DNA from 2 places in the Microbacterium sp. LMX7-1.2 genome. Region 2 is predicted to be linked to the other one. Evidence: predicted binding sites of a transcription regulator. Region 2 holds the regulator's gene; the other holds the start of a gene.
What was found. The regulator HrcA, encoded in region 2, represses chaperone genes, less so after heat shock. The targets are predictions, from matches to a motif close to TTNGCACTCGNNNNNNNCGAGTGCNAA.

Region 1: a site for HrcA is predicted at 4,427-4,453, ahead of groES (co-chaperone GroES). Genes of this name have one in related genera too.

Annotation. Positions count from the first base shown of each region.
Region 1 covers NZ_JBEGIL010000001.1:1,102,274-1,109,818, reverse strand. The annotation lists gene tsaD (tRNA (adenosine(37)-N6)-threonylcarbamoyltransferase complex transferase subunit TsaD) at 1-413, shown strand, start outside; gene MRBLMX7_RS05445 (hypothetical protein) at 590-925, shown strand; gene MRBLMX7_RS05440 (hypothetical protein) at 929-1,966, shown strand; gene MRBLMX7_RS05435 (hypothetical protein) at 1,963-3,174, shown strand; gene MRBLMX7_RS05430 (class I SAM-dependent methyltransferase) at 3,177-4,382, opposite strand; gene groES (co-chaperone GroES) at 4,540-4,836, shown strand; gene MRBLMX7_RS05420 (hypothetical protein) at 5,054-6,148, shown strand; gene MRBLMX7_RS05415 (hypothetical protein) at 6,230-6,469, shown strand; gene MRBLMX7_RS05410 (dynamin family protein) at 6,541-7,545, shown strand, end outside.
Region 2 covers NZ_JBEGIL010000001.1:3,654,406-3,661,950, forward strand. The annotation lists gene MRBLMX7_RS17925 (DUF1990 family protein) at 1-17, shown strand, start outside; gene hemW (radical SAM family heme chaperone HemW) at 19-1,236, shown strand; gene MRBLMX7_RS17935 (carboxylesterase/lipase family protein) at 1,281-2,696, opposite strand; gene hrcA (heat-inducible transcriptional repressor HrcA) at 2,819-3,850, shown strand; gene dnaJ (molecular chaperone DnaJ) at 3,888-5,003, shown strand; gene MRBLMX7_RS17950 (16S rRNA (uracil(1498)-N(3))-methyltransferase) at 5,017-5,745, shown strand; gene MRBLMX7_RS17955 (HIT domain-containing protein) at 5,790-6,137, shown strand; gene MRBLMX7_RS17960 (PhoH family protein) at 6,199-7,224, shown strand; gene ybeY (rRNA maturation RNase YbeY) at 7,262-7,545, shown strand, end outside.

The DNA.
Region 1 (7,545 bases), 2.6 Mb from region 2:
CGTTCTCCGGGCTCAAGACAGCGGTCGCGCGATGGGTCGAGCGCTGCGAGGCTGACGGGGTCGAGGTGCCGGTAGCGGACGTCGCGGCGAGCTTCCGCGAAGCGGTCGTCGACGTGCTCGTGACGAAGGCGCTCGCCGCGTGCGCGGATCTGGGTGTGCCTCGGCTGCTGCTCGGCGGCGGTGTGATCGCGAACCGCCGGCTGCGGGAGGTCGCGCTCGCTCGGGCGGAGGCCGCCGGCGTCACCGTGCGGATTCCACCGCTGTCACTGTGCACCGACAACGGGGCCATGATCGCGGCGCTGGCCGCAGAGCTGATCTCCTCGGGCAGGCGGCCGTCGACCCTCGCATTCGGCGCGGACTCGACCCTGCCTGTGACCGAGATCCAGGTCGGCGAGAACGCGGCGGTGGTGTGATGAGCGACGGCGCGCGCCCCGAAAACGGTCTCGAATCGGCTGCGGATGCTGCGCGTGGACCCAGCCGATCGCACACCAGCATCGATCGGCCGAGCGGCGAGGTGGAGCGACCCGCAGGTTCCGCGCGCCTGCCCGGAGCCCGGCGTGACGGGTACACCAGGCTCCCCACCGGGCCAGTGAGCGTCGAACCGGTGGTCGTGAGCGGCCCCGACGCGGACGCGACCCCGCGTGAGGCGGGATGGGTGCCCTCGACCGCACCCGTCACTCTCGACGAGACCCGGCTCGCGCCGTGGGCGCTGATGGCGGCGATCGTGGCCCTCGCGGCGTCGTTCTTCGTGGGATGGGGGATCCCCATCGCCGTGGTGGCGGTGATCGCGGCCATCATGTCGTTGCGCCGGCCCGTCGAGAGCCGCAGCATCGCCCGCTGGGCCCTCGTCCTGGGCCTGTGCGCGACGGTCTACAGCCTCGCCTGGCTGGTGTGGGCCGGGATGCAGTTCGAGAGGCTCGGCTGAGCGATGCCGGCTGCCGAGGACGTCCGGGAGCTCCGCGCACTGCAGGCCAAGGCCTACGGGCGCCAAGGGCGGCTCACGGATGCCGAGGCGCAGCGTCTGCGCGAGCTCGATGGGGCGGCGGCTGCGCCGTCGCCTGCAGCATCCGCTCCCGAACCGGTTTTCGTCGCCGACTTACGGCTTCCGCTCGAGGATCACGCAGCGGACGCTCGCACGACGAGCGGCATCGCCTCGGAGGACGCTGCGCGGCCGGCGTCTGCTCGAGGTGTGCTGAGTCGCTTCGGCCTGCTCGTGGGAATCGTCGTCGTGTGCGTCGCGCTCGGCGTGCTGCTCGGATGGGCGATGTTCGGCGACGGACGTGCCGCGACCGTGCAGCTGTCGGCCGAGCAGCAGGAATCGCAGAGTCAGCTGGTCGCGTCGGGGACCTTCGACCAGGGTTCGGTCCGGGCGGTCACGACCGAGCGCGACGTGGTCGTCTGGTACGCGACGAAGGACGAGGGCTCCATCGTGTGCATGGTGTTGGGCGACGGGGCGTCCACGGTTCCCTCGTGCACATCGCGGGAGCAGGCGCTCGCGGGCGGTCTCCGCAGCTCGATCGTGGTCGCAGACGGTGAGGACGACGTGGAGTACGAGGTCGGCGCACAGCTGTATCTCACGCGTGACGGCGACCCGGCCGTGGTCTCGTACGGATACATAGCGTCGTCGCAGACGTCGAACATGTTCGCCAGCCGCGAGCAGGCCGCCGTGGCCGCGTCGCTCACCGATGCGGGATTCGACGGTCGTTCCGTGGCAGTCGTCGGCTACGACGACGGGGTGCCGTTGTGGGTGGGGCTCGACAAGGAGACTCAGCGGAGGTGTCTCGTCTACGACGGATCGCAGCCGGAGCTCGAGATGGTCTGTCAGGATCCGTGGTTCATGACCGGCGATGACGAGTCGCTCGTGCTCGAGCACGTCGGAGACGACGGCACGATGACGCGGTACGAGTACACCTCCGCCTTTGCGCAGGAGTACCTCACGATCACGCGAGAAGGAGCCGGCCGATGAGTCCTGATGACGCCGCCGAGCTCCGCGCACTGCAGGGCAAGGCCTACGGACGCGATGGCCGGCTGACCGATCAGGAGGCCCGGCGCCTGGCCGACCTCGAGTCCGCCAGGAGCATGCCGTCCGGCCGCCCGGACCTCGGCGAGACCGTCGAGCCCGACGCGACGGACGGGCGGGTGGCGCAGGACGAGCCTTCGACGGAGACACCCGTTCCTCGAGTCGTCGACACGCCCCGGGAGCCGACGGGCGGGCGTCCGTCCTCTGAGCCGTCGGGCGGGCGTCCGTCCTCTGAGCCGTCGGCGGATCCGGCAGCCTCGTGGAGACGCGTCGTGCAGACGCATCTCCGGGTCGTGATCTCGGCATCCCTCGCGCTCCTCCTGGTCGGCGTCGCCGCCGGGTGGGCCCTCTTCGGTCGCGGCTCGGACGCCGCCGCGCTCAGCCCGGGGCAGCAGGAGCGGCGCGTCGAGCTGCAGGCCGGTGACGACTACGACGACGGAAGCGTGCGTCTCATCGCCGAAGACGATGACACGGTCGTCTGGTACGCGACCCGCCGAGACGGCGAGCTCGCCTGCGTCGTGCTCGACGTCGGCGAGGCCTCCCAGGACCAGTGCGCTCGCGCCGACGCCGAGGGCGGCGAGCCGCTGAACGTGTCTCTCTCGGTCCCGGTCTCTGATCCCGACGACCCCGCTGAGGAGTACGGTACGTCGATCTCGGCCACCGTCGGTTTCACGACCTCCGGCGAGCCGCTGGCATGGATCTACCGCTGGGAGATCAACGACACGATGCTCGGTCAGTTCGACGGCGCGGAGCGCGAGCGTGCTGAGGCGCTGGTCGCCGACGGGTACCTGCCCGGGCTGTCGATCGTCGGATACTTCCACGACGAGCCGGTCTGGCTGGCGGAGCGGCCTGCGGACGGCACGCAGAGCGGCGGTTTCGTGCAGTGCATGGTCGTGGATGCGGCGAGCGAGGCCACGGCATGCCAGGTGTCCGACGACCGGAACGGCGGCCTTCGCGCATTCAGCCTCGAGACGGCGGACGACGGCACCACCGTGCTGTGGACGCTGAGGATCCGGTTCACCGGGTGGGGCAGTCCGTACCTGACGATCGAGCAGGGCGACCCCGCCGACATCGGCATCTCGTACATCGAACTCGGCGGCGAGCATCAGGATCCGATCCTCGTCGAGGTGCCGACGTCGGAGTCGGGCGGCTGAGCTCAGTCGGCCGCGGTCACCCGGTCGGCGAGGATCGCGCGTCTCTGGTCGCCGATGCGCGTGAGGAAGAGCGTCGCCGAGGCGTCGCCGCGCAGCGTGAGCTTCTTGCGGAACGCCGCAGGATCGATGTCCATGCCGCGCTTCTTGATCTCGAGAGCGCCGATGTCGTGGGCTTTCAGCACGGCGCTGATCGCCTTCGGGTTCGCGGGCATGGTCTCGCGCACTCGGAACGACTGCACGAACGGACTCGTGAGGGCGGCATCCGAGGTCAGGTAGGCGATGCGCTCGTCGAGCATGCCCGCCTGGAGGCTGCGGGCCACGTCGCCGATCAGGCGCGCGCGGATCACCGCGCCGTCCGGCTCGTGGAGGAAGGCTCCGAGATCGCGGGCGGGTTCGTCCTCGGCATCCGCCCCCGCAGTCAGCTCGTGCGAGCGGTCTCCGCGGATCACGAGGGCCGCCCGGCGCACGCCCTCGCGTGCCAGCGGGCCGGTCCACAGCACGAGTTCGACCACGCTGCCGTCGGCGCTCACCCACTGCGCCTCGGCCTCGACGGGAAGGGCGTCGCGATCGTGACCCGGACCGAGCTTGATCCCGGTCGGCTGACGGGAGGCCACGTTGAACGCCCAGTCGAGAGGCGGGGAGTAGTCGTCGGAGGAAACGCGTCGCGTCTCGCCGTGGCCGGAGGTCCGTCGTGCGGGGTCCAGCCATATCGCCTGATCGTCGGCCGGAGCGGGCACGTGGTCCTGGGCGATCCCATGCTGCACCTGTGCGGCGTCTCCGAACGGTGCGAGGTTGTACGCGGCGATGGCCGCCGTGACCTCGTCTGCATCCACACCCTGCACCTCGAGTCCTGCACCGGCGAAGGCGAGGGCGTCGCCGCCGATCCCGCATCCGAGGTCGGCGATCCGCGTGATCCCCGCACGACGCATACGCTGCGCGTGCCGCGCGGCCACGCCGAGGCGGGTGGCCTGCTCGAGTCCTGACCGCGTGAACAGCATCCGTGCCGCGAAGTCGCCGAACTTGGCCGCCGCCTTGGAGCGGAGGTGAGCCTGGCCGACGACGGCCGAGACGAGATCGGGAGCGTGGCCGGCCGCGCGGAGCCGGGACACGGAGCGCGCGACGTCGGCGACACCGTCCACGGGTCCGAGTGCATCCAGCAGATCGAGTCCCTCGGGGGTGAGCAGGGCGCGCAGCTCGGTCATCTCCACCACCTCAGTGTAGGTGCGGGGTTCCGACGTGCTCCTGCGGCCGGCTGGCACTCGCATTGCATGAGTGCCAGCCGACGCCGTAGACTGCTGTTAGCACTCTCGGGTTGAGAGTGCGAACGAGTCTTTCGTGTCAGCGTCAAGAAAGAAGAGGTAGACCGTGTCGGTTTCCATCAAGCCGCTCGAGGACCGCATCGTCATCAAGCAGGTCGAGGCCGAGCAGACCACCGCGAGTGGCCTGGTCATCCCCGACACCGCCAAGGAGAAGCCCCAGGAGGGCGAGGTCGTGGCGGTCGGCCCCGGTCGCATCGATGACAACGGCAACCGCGTCCCGCTCGACGTCGCCGTCGGCGACCGCGTGCTCTACAGCAAGTACGGCGGCACCGAGGTGAAGTTCGGCGCGGACGAGTTCCTCGTCCTCTCCGCTCGCGACGTCCTCGCGGTCGTCGTCCGCTGAGACCACGTCCTCGGAAGGGCCCGGATGCATCACGCATCCGGGCCCTTTCCGTATCGTGAGTCAGGTCCTGGCCGATCCCCTATCCGAACACGCGAACACCCTGTCGACCCCCTATCGAGTCCTCTGCAAGCGCAGGGTCCCCTCCCGATGCCCATCGCGCTCTTCGCGCGCAGACTCGTAGCACTTGCCACTCGGCACTCACGAACAGGGGAACATCATGGCTGTGCAGGACAACGACAACATGCTCGGTGCTCAGTGGAATCTGGGCCTCGACAACGTCGCGAACGGGAACTCGGACAACTCCGACAACTCGTGGACGGACAACTCGGACGACTCGGATAACTCCGACAACTCCGACAACTCCGACAACTCGTGGACGGACAACTCGGACAATTCGGACAATTCGGACAATTCGGACAACTCCGACAACTCGGACAACTCGACGACGGACAACTCCGACAACTCGGACAACTCCGATAACTCGACGACGGACAACTCCGACAACTCCGATAACTCGGATAACTCGGATAACTCGGACAACTCGGACAACTCCGATAACTCGGACAACTCGGACAACTCCGACAACTCGATCAACGACTCGTTCCAGGACAACTCGGTGAACGATTCGGGCAACACGACGCTGAACGACCACTCGATCAGCATCGGCACGCGCCAGTTCAACTCGGGTCTCAACGACGTGACCATCGGCGGGGGCGGCGCAGGTGTCGGCGGTGCGGGCAACTTCACGATCGACGCACGGACGACGTTGAGCGACCAGTCGGTGAACCAGAACATCTCCACCTCCGCCGGGGCGGCGTCGGCCGGCGCGACGGGACTGGCCGGGTTGGGCTACGGGACGCCCTCGGGTGGCGGTGACGTCAACCAGACGTTCGCCAACACGAACATCACCGCCTCCGGAGACGGAGCAGTGGCGGCGGGCAACGACGGCACGCTCACGCACATCGACACCGACATCACGATGGGCGACGTGTCGATCGGCAACGAGTCGTACACGGACTCGTTCAACCAGGACTTCTCGGAGAACTGGTCGATCAACGACTCGTTCCAGGACAACTCGATGACGGACAACTCCGATAACTCCACGACCGACAACTCGGACAACTCGATGACGGACAACTCCTGGTCCGTGAACGACTCGTTCCAGGACAACTCGATGTTCGACGACTCGGAGACATGGACGGCGACGGACTCCTTCCAGGACAACTCGATGACCGACGGATCGCTCGACGTCGACGTCTCGGACGTCACGGTCGTCAACCCGTCCGGGGACCTGAACGACATCGCGTTCTGACCCCTCTTGCCCGGCTGCCTCTGGTAGGCAGCCGGGCACACCAGTACACTGCGAAGCACCCGACACGGAGGTCGTGAGGACATGAGGCACGACGCACCGATGGAGCCGGAACCGCCGGCCGAACCGGCGGACTTCGAAGCGGGAATCTGGACGGACTCGGCATTGGATGGCGACCTCACGGGGTCGAACATGTTCACCGCCGAGATCGAGAACGTGATCTCCTCCGACTGGGAGATGGACCCCGACGTCATCTGGGGAGATGACCCGGGTGCCACACACGACGTCGACGGGGGATCACCGGGGGCGGACTTCGCCGTCTGACTCCGATCACTGGGGACGCGCGAGGGTGGTGCACCACCCTCCGCGGGGGACGTAGGACACGAGGGGGCGTGGTGGGGGACACATCCGGCGCTGAGGAGAGCGGGGTCGTCGACGCGGTGCGCGATGTCGCGAGGATCGCCGCGTCCTCCGGACGCGCCGACCTCGCCGCCCGTCTGGACCAGACACGCAGGCGCCTTCAGGACCCCGGCATCCGGGTCGTGGTCGTCGGAGAGTTCAAACAGGGCAAGAGCAAGCTCATCAACGCCCTCGTGAATGCGCCCGCCTGCACGGTCGACGACGATGTCGCCACCACGGTCCCGACCATCGTGGGGTACGCGGCGGAGCCGTCCGTCTGGGTCCTGGAGCATGACGAGGGTTCATCGACGCCGTCCGGCGAGGACGTGGTGACTCGGCGCGAGATCGCGCTGGACGAGCTCTCCGAGTACATCTCCGTGAACGGGAACCCCGATAACGAGCGCGGCATCCTGTCGGCAGAGGTGTTGCTGCCGAGGGAGATCCTCAAGGGCGGACTGCAACTGGTCGACTCACCGGGCGTCGGCGGATTCGAATCGGCCAACGCCTTGACGACCCTGGCGGCGATCGCCTCCGCCCACGCCGTCCTCATGGTGTCGGACGCCTCGCAGGAGTACACGGCGCCGGAGGTGCAGTTCCTGCGGCACGCCATGCGCATCTCGCCGAACGTCGCCGCGGTCCTCGCCAAGACCGACCTCTATCCCGAGTGGCGAGAGGTCGAGGAGATCGACCGCCGTCATCTGCGGGACATCGGCGATGTCCCCGTGTTCGCCGTCTCGAGCGATCTGCGGCTGCTGGCGGCCGAGACCCAGGACCGGATCCTGAACGACGAATCGGGATTCCCCGGTCTGGTGGCGCATCTGCGACGGGAGGTGCTCGGACGAGCCGAGCTCATCCACCACCGTGGTGCGGTCCACGACCTGCTGTCTGTCGTCGACCAGCTCTCCGTCTCCTTGCGTACGGAGATGAGCGCCCTCCTGAACCCCGAGGACACGCCACGCATGATCGCAGAGCTCGAGGAGGCCAAAGAGCGCGCAGACGAG
Region 2 (7,545 bases):
ACGCGACTCCCGTCTGAGATGGCGGGACCCCTTCCCCTCGGCGATCCGGCTCCGGCCGACGGACGGCTCCCCGGCGATCTCACGATCGATCGTGCTGTGCCGTTCTCGGCGTACCTGCACGTCCCGTTCTGCAGCGTGCGCTGCGGATACTGCGACTTCAACACCTACACCTCGAACGAGCTGCGGGGCGCGAAGCAGGAGGACTACGCGTCGACGCTGATCACCGAGATCGATCTGGCTCGCCGTGTGCTGACGGATGCCGGGGCGTTGCGCCCCATGGATACGGTGTTCTTCGGCGGGGGCACCCCCACCCTGCTGCCCGCGGGCGACCTGGCCCGGATGCTGGCCGCGGCGACCGAGGCGTTCGGCCTGGCGGACGGCGCCGAGGTCACCGTCGAGGCGAATCCCGACACGGTCACGCCCGAGGTCGCGCGCACGCTCGCCGACGCGGGTGTGACGCGTCTGTCGATCGGCATGCAGTCTGCCGTGCCGCACGTCCTCGCCGCGCTCGACCGCACGCACCGTCCCGAGAACGTGCGCACCGCGGTGGCCGCGGCTAAGGATGCCGGACTCGCCGTGAGCGTCGACCTGATCTACGGCGCGCCGGGGGAGTCCCTCGCCGACTGGGAGGCGTCTCTCGACGCCGCGCTCGCGCTGGACTCCGACCACATCTCCGCCTATGCGCTGATCATCGAGGACGGCACGAAGCTCGCGAGACAGATCCGTCGCGGCGAGGTCCCGACCCCAGACGACGACCTGCAGGCGGACATGTACGAGCTGGCGGACGCGCGACTCGCGGCCGCCGGGTACGAGTGGTACGAGGTCAGCAACTGGTCGAAGACCCTCGAGCAGCGGTCACGGCACAACCTCGCGTACTGGCGGGGGAGCGACTGGTGGGGGTTCGGTCCCGGGGCTCACAGCCACGTCGCGGGGCTGCGCTGGTGGAACGTCAAGCATCCGGCGGCGTACGCGCAGCGACTCGCCACATCTGAGTCACCGGCCGCCGGCACGGAGCGTCCCGACGCGGAATCGCGGATGCTGGAGCGCATTCTGCTGCTGAGTCGGATCCGCGAGGGCATCGCGACATCCGACCTGCGGGCGGACAAGCGCAGCCGCGTGGCCGGACTCATCGCCGACGGACTCGTGGAGGGGGAGGCCGCGATGCGCGGGCGGGTGCAGCTCACGCTCCGTGGTCGCCTGCTCGCCGACGCGGTCGTGCGCGAGCTCACCGACTGAGCGCGTCTCCTGACCGACCTGCCCTTCACGCCGCTCGCAGGGCCTCAGGGGAGCAGGTCGAGAGCCTCGGCGCGTCGCTGCGGACCCGTCGAGCTCTCGACGTCGAACACCCGGGTCGTGCGCTCCGGGCCGTAGGTGGGCCATCCAGGATCACCCGTCGTGATGAACGAGATCCACGCACGATGCATCTCGTCGGCGAGACGCTGAGGGGCCTCGGTGCCGGCGAGACGTGTCGTCTCGGGGTCGTCGAGCCTGTCGAACACGAACCCGAGCTCGAGCGCGTGGGCCGCGCGGAGATCGCGGATCGGACTCGGCCACGCGAACTCGTACACGTAGGTCGGAGCGCGCCGCGCCCGCGCGACACGGGTCAGCGGCGCACGCAGCATGACGTCGGTCGCGAGCTGGCCGAAGATCTCGCCCGTCGACGCACCGGGGAAGGCCCTGCGGTAGGCCGCGACGGCTCGCGCCGGGATCCGCAGCGCCGACCGGGCGAGCAGGAGCTTCAGCCGACCGATGCCGGCGAGCGCGTCCGGGGCGAACCACAGCCGATACTCGTCGGTGTTGCTGCCGATGAGCAGCGGTACGTCGATCTCCGGGATCACCTCGTGCGGAGAGCGCGGGAGCGAGTCCTCGTCGATCGCGAACTGGAATCCGGGTGCGCCCCCGAGCGGAGAGGATCCGGATGCCTGTTCCCGTCGTGCGTCGAGCAGTCGATCGGGGCTCACTCCGAGAAACGACGCGCGGTCCTGGGCGATGCCGAGACGTTTCGCGAGCTGCGCGGTGACGCGTCCTGCCTTCGATGGAATCTGCGCTTCCAGCGGCCCCGACTCGATGATCGCGCGGGCGACCAACGCACGCGAGTCCGCCCGCGCGAGCAGACCGGCGACGATCGCGCCGCCCGCCGATTCGCCCATCAGGGTGATCTGCGACGGATCGCCGCCGAACGCGGCGATCTCGCGGTGCACCCACTCGAGGCCGGCCGCGGCGTCGAGCAGTCCGAGATTGCGCGGTGCTCCGTCGAGCACCGAGAAGCCCTCCGAGCCCAGTCGGTAGTTGATCGAGGCGAACACGATCCCCGCACGGGCGAAACCGGCACCGTCGTAGAGCGACAGAGCCGCGGTGCCGCGTTCGAGCGCACCGCCGTGGATCCAGAGGACGACCGGCGCGCCTGCGGCGTCCATCGGCGCCCACACGTTCACGGAGAGGATGTCCTCGCCGGGGATCGCGACCGATCCCAGCAACTCGCCGATCGCGGCGGCGTACGGGCGTTGCGGCGCAGTGGGCCCGAACGCGGTCGCCTCCCGCACACCGGACCAGTGCTCCGCGGGGTGCGGCGCCCGGAAACGGCGGTCGCCGAAGGGTGCAGCCGCGTAGGGGATGCCGAGAAAGCGGCGGACGCCGTCCACGACTTCCCCGCGCACGATCCCGCTGGACAGAGTGGTGTCGGTGGCATCGCTCATGCTCGTCATCGTAGAGGCGTTCCGCGCATCCGCTCCGAGGGCGAGTAGAATTGGCACTCGAAGCCGGTGAGTGCCAGACCAAGGGGGCCCCGGCGCGACGAGTTCAGACGAGGGGAGAGGCGATGGTCAGCGAGCGAGGCCTCCAGGTGCTGCGCGCGATCGTGCAGGACTACGTGGAGACCCACGAGCCCGTCGGCAGCCGCTCCATCGTCGACCGATACTCCTTCGGGGTCTCGGCAGCAACGATCCGCAACGACATGGCGCTGCTCGAGGACGAGGAGCTGATCGCGGCACCGCACACCTCCTCGGGGCGCGTGCCCACCGACAAGGGCTACCGCGTGTTCGTCGACCACCTCGCCCAGCTGCGCCCGCTCTCGGTGGCGCAGCGCTCGGCGATCGAGTCCTTCCTCACGGACCCCGCGGATCTCGACGACCTCATGGCCCGGACGGTCCGCGTGCTCACGCAGCTCACGGGTCAGGTCGCTCTCGCGCAGTACCCCTCTTTCGCCCGCGCGCAGCTCACCCACATCGAGCTCGTCGCCCTGGCCCCGAACCGCCTGCTGATCGTGCTCGTCACGGACGCCGGCGGCGTGTCGCAGCGCATGGCGCAGCTGCCGTCCGACATCGACGAGGCCGACATGGGGCTGCTCCGGGCGCGCCTCTCGGCCCTGCTCACCGGCCGGGCCGTGAGCGATGCGGCCGAGCGGGTCCGGGCACTGCTCGACGGCGACGACCACGCGAACGACGCGGTGCTGCGCACGCTCGCGACCGTGATCGTGGAGGAGCTCGGCACCTTCCGGCAGGAGCGCCTGGTGATGGCGGGCGCGGCGACGCTCGCACGTCGCGAGCACGACTTCCGCGGCAGCATCCATCCGCTCCTGGAGGCGATCGAGGAGCAGGTGACCCTGATCCGCCTCATGAGCGAGATGGAGACCGACGCGCACGGTCTCGCGGCGAGCATCGGCGCCGAGAACGCGTCGTTCGGTCTCGACGAGGCGTCGATCGTCGCGAGCAACTACGCCGCGCGCAGCGGCACGGCACGCGTCGGGGTCATGGGGCCGACGCGCATGGACTATCCGAGCAACCTCGCGGCGGCACGGGCCGTGGCCCGCTACCTGTCGCGGATGCTCGACGAAGACGAGGCGTCCCGCTGACGCGGACGCCCAGAGAACACACGCAGAAGGGCCATTTGTGGCGGACCACTACGAGGTACTCGGCGTCTCCCGCGACGCCTCCACCGACGAGATCAAGAAGGCGTACCGGCGACTCGCCCGGCAGCTGCACCCGGATGTGAACCCGGGTGAGGAGGCCGCCGAGAAGTTCAAGCTCGTGACGCACGCCTACGACGTGCTGAGCGACGACGACTCGCGCCGCCGCTACGACATGGGCGGCGGTGACGGCGCGTCGGGCAACTTCCAGGGCTTCGGCGGCTTCGGGGACATCTTCGAGACGTTCTTCGGCGCGGCCCAGGGCGGCGGACGCGGGGCCAGGCCCCGGTCGCGACGGGAGCGCGGACAGGATGCTCTCGTGCGCGTCACGCTCGATCTCGGGGATGTCGTCTTCGGTGCGCACCGCGACATCGAGGTCGACACGGCCGTGCTGTGCGAGACGTGCAACGGCTCGTGCTGCCAGGAGGGAACGTCGCCCGTCACCTGCGACATCTGCGGCGGCTCCGGGCACGTCCAGCGCCAGGTGCGTAGCCTGCTCGGCAACGTCGTCACCTCGCAGCCCTGCGGCACCTGCGAGGGCTACGGCACGACCATCCCGTACCCGTGCGGCACGTGCGGCGGCCAGGGCCGTGTGCGATCGCGTCGCACGGTGTCGCTGGACATCCCCGCGGGGGTCGAGACGGGTCTCCGTCTGCAGCTCCCCGGATCGGGCGAGGTCGGCAAGGCGGGCGGCCCGAACGGCGACCTGTACGTCGAGGTCACGGTGAACCCGCATCCCGCGTTCAGCCGCGACGGCGACGACCTGCTCGCGACGCTCGAGGTCGCGATGACCGACGCGATCCTCGGCACCGAGACGAAGATCCAGGGGCTGGACGGCGAGGTCGACCTCGAGATCCGGGCGGGCGTGCAGTCCGGCGACGTGCTCACGATCAAGGGTCGGGGGATCACCCCGCTGCGCGGCACCCAGCGCGGCGACCTGCGGGTCGGCGTGCAGGTTCTGACGCCGACGAAGATCGACTCCGCGCAGCGCGCGCTGATCGAGGACTTCGCGAAGAAGACCAAGGCGCCGGCTCCGCAGCTCGCCCAGTTCCAGCAGGGACTGTTCTCGAAGCTCCGCGACCGGTTCCGCTCGCACTGACCCGAAGGACGCCGTGGCCCTGCATTTCCTCGTCGAGACGTCCTCGGACGCCGTCGCCGGCGACCTCGTGTCGCTGACCGGTGCCGAGGCGAAGCACGCCGCGGTCGTGCGTCGCCTCCGCGTGGGCGAAGCGGTCACCGTCGGCGACGGTTCCGGGGTCTGGCTGACCGGGACGGCGGAGCAGGTGTCGCCGTCGCTCGTCGACGTCCGGGTGTCGGACAGGCGGGTCGACCCGGCACCGAGTCCGCGGCTCGTCCTCGTGCAGGCGCTCGCGAAGGGCGACCGCGACGAGCTCGCGGTGCAGGCCGCGTGCGAGCTCGGCGTGGATGAGATCGTGCCCTGGCAGGCGAGCCGCAGCGTGTCGCGCTGGGAGGGTCCGAAGGCCGTCAAGGGGCGGGAGCGCTGGGCGACCATCGTCCGCGAGGCGGCCAAGCAGGCCCACCGGTCCTGGGTGCCCGAGGTCGCGGCTCCGGCATCCACCAAGGATCTCGCTGCCCGCGCGGCCACGCAGCGCGTGCTGCTGCTCGACCCGACGGCTCCTGACCGGTTGTCCGCGCTCGTGCCGGACGGACGCGACATCGTGCTCGTCGTCGGCCCGGAGGGCGGGATCGCGGATGCCGAGATCGAGGCGCTCGTCGCGGCGGGTGCCGAGCGCGTCCTGCTGGGCGACACCGTTCTGCGGACCTCGACCGCCGGGCCCGCCGCCGTCGCCGTGCTCTCGACCGCGCTGGGGCGCTGGTGACAGCTCTCCCGGCCCGGTCGGTGGACGATCGGTAGACTGGCAGCATGTCCGAACCCTCGATCTTCACGCGCATCCTCGACGGCGACATCCCGGGTGAGATCCTGCTGGACACCGGCCGGGTGTTCGCGATCCGGGACATCGATCCGCAGGCGCCGCTGCATGCGCTCGTGATCCCCAAGACCGCGGAGTACCGCGACGTCACGGAGCTCGCCGCCGGCGACCCCGGTCTCCTGGCCGAGATGGTCGCCGCCGCGAAGCAGCTCGCGACCGAGCACGCCAACGGCGAGTACCGCCTGATCTTCAACAACGGCGCGAGCGCCGCCCAATCCGTCTTCCACGTGCACGCCCATGTGCTCGGCAACATCGAGGAGAACAAGCTCGTTGGCTTCTGACCACGACAACACACCCACCGACGGCGACGTCACCGAGCGGTTCTATGCCGACGGCGTCGCGATGGTGCAGCTGCTCGGTCCGCAGGACCGCCTGCTCCGGATGCTCGAGAAGGAGCATCCGGACGTCCAGGTGCTCGTTCGCGGCAACGAGATCACGCTCAGCGGCGCGGCGGATGCCGTGGCGCGGGCGAAGAACCTCGTCGACGAGCTGCTCACCATGACGAAGGCCGGGCACGACCTCGCTCCGAGCGACGTGTCCAGCTCTGCGCGGATGCTGCGCGCCGACGGCGGACCGCGCCCGAGCGAGGTGCTCGGCGAGGCGATCCTGTCGACCCGCGGCAAGGTCATCCGACCCAAGACGCTCGGGCAGAAGGAGTACGTCGACGCGATCGAGGAGAACACGATCGTGTTCGGCATCGGTCCCGCCGGCACCGGAAAGACCTACCTTGCGATGGCCAAGGCCGTCCAGGCGCTGCAGCGCAAGGAGGTCACCCGGATCATCCTCACGCGGCCCGCCGTGGAGGCGGGGGAGCGTCTGGGGTTCCTCCCCGGCACGTTGACCGACAAGATCGACCCGTACCTGCGACCGCTGTACGACGCGCTGAACGAGATGATGGACCCCGAGATCGTGCCGCGCCTGATGGCCACCGGCACGATCGAGGTGGCACCGCTGGCGTACATGCGCGGTCGAACGCTCAACGACTCCTTCGTCGTGCTCGACGAGGCGCAGAACACGACGCCCGAGCAGATGAAGATGTTCCTCACGCGTCTGGGCTTCGGAACACGCATGGTGGTCACGGGCGACATCACGCAGGTCGACCTGCCGCAGGGGGCGTCGGGCCTGCGACTCGTCACGCGCGTGCTCGACGGCATCGACGACATCCACTTCTCCCGTCTCACGAGCGACGACGTCGTGCGCCATTCGCTCGTCGGCCGCATCGTCGACGCCTACAGCGAGTACGACGAGCGCCGCACGGCGCAGCGGCACGAGCGGGAGCAGGCGGCCGAGTTCGCCAACCGCGCCGAGCGCCGTGGCGCGCAGCGACCCGGACCTCGAGACCGGATGCCGAAGCGAGGCCTCTCCTGATGAAACGACCCCAGGTCCTGATGAAACGAGCCCACTCATGATCGAGATCAACAACGAGTCGGTCATCGACGTCGACGAGACCGTTCTGCAGCGTCTCACCGATTTCAACCTCGCCCAGCTCCATGTGAGCCCGGACGCCGAGGTGGCGATCGTGCTCGTCGACGAGGGCGCGATGGAGGCTCTGCACGTGCAGTGGATGGATGAGCCGGGACCCACCGACGTCCTGAGCTTCCCCATGGACGAGCTCCGCCCCGGCACGGAGGACCGGCCCACGGCACCGGGACTGCTCGGCGACATCGTCCTCTGCCCGCAGGTGGCCGA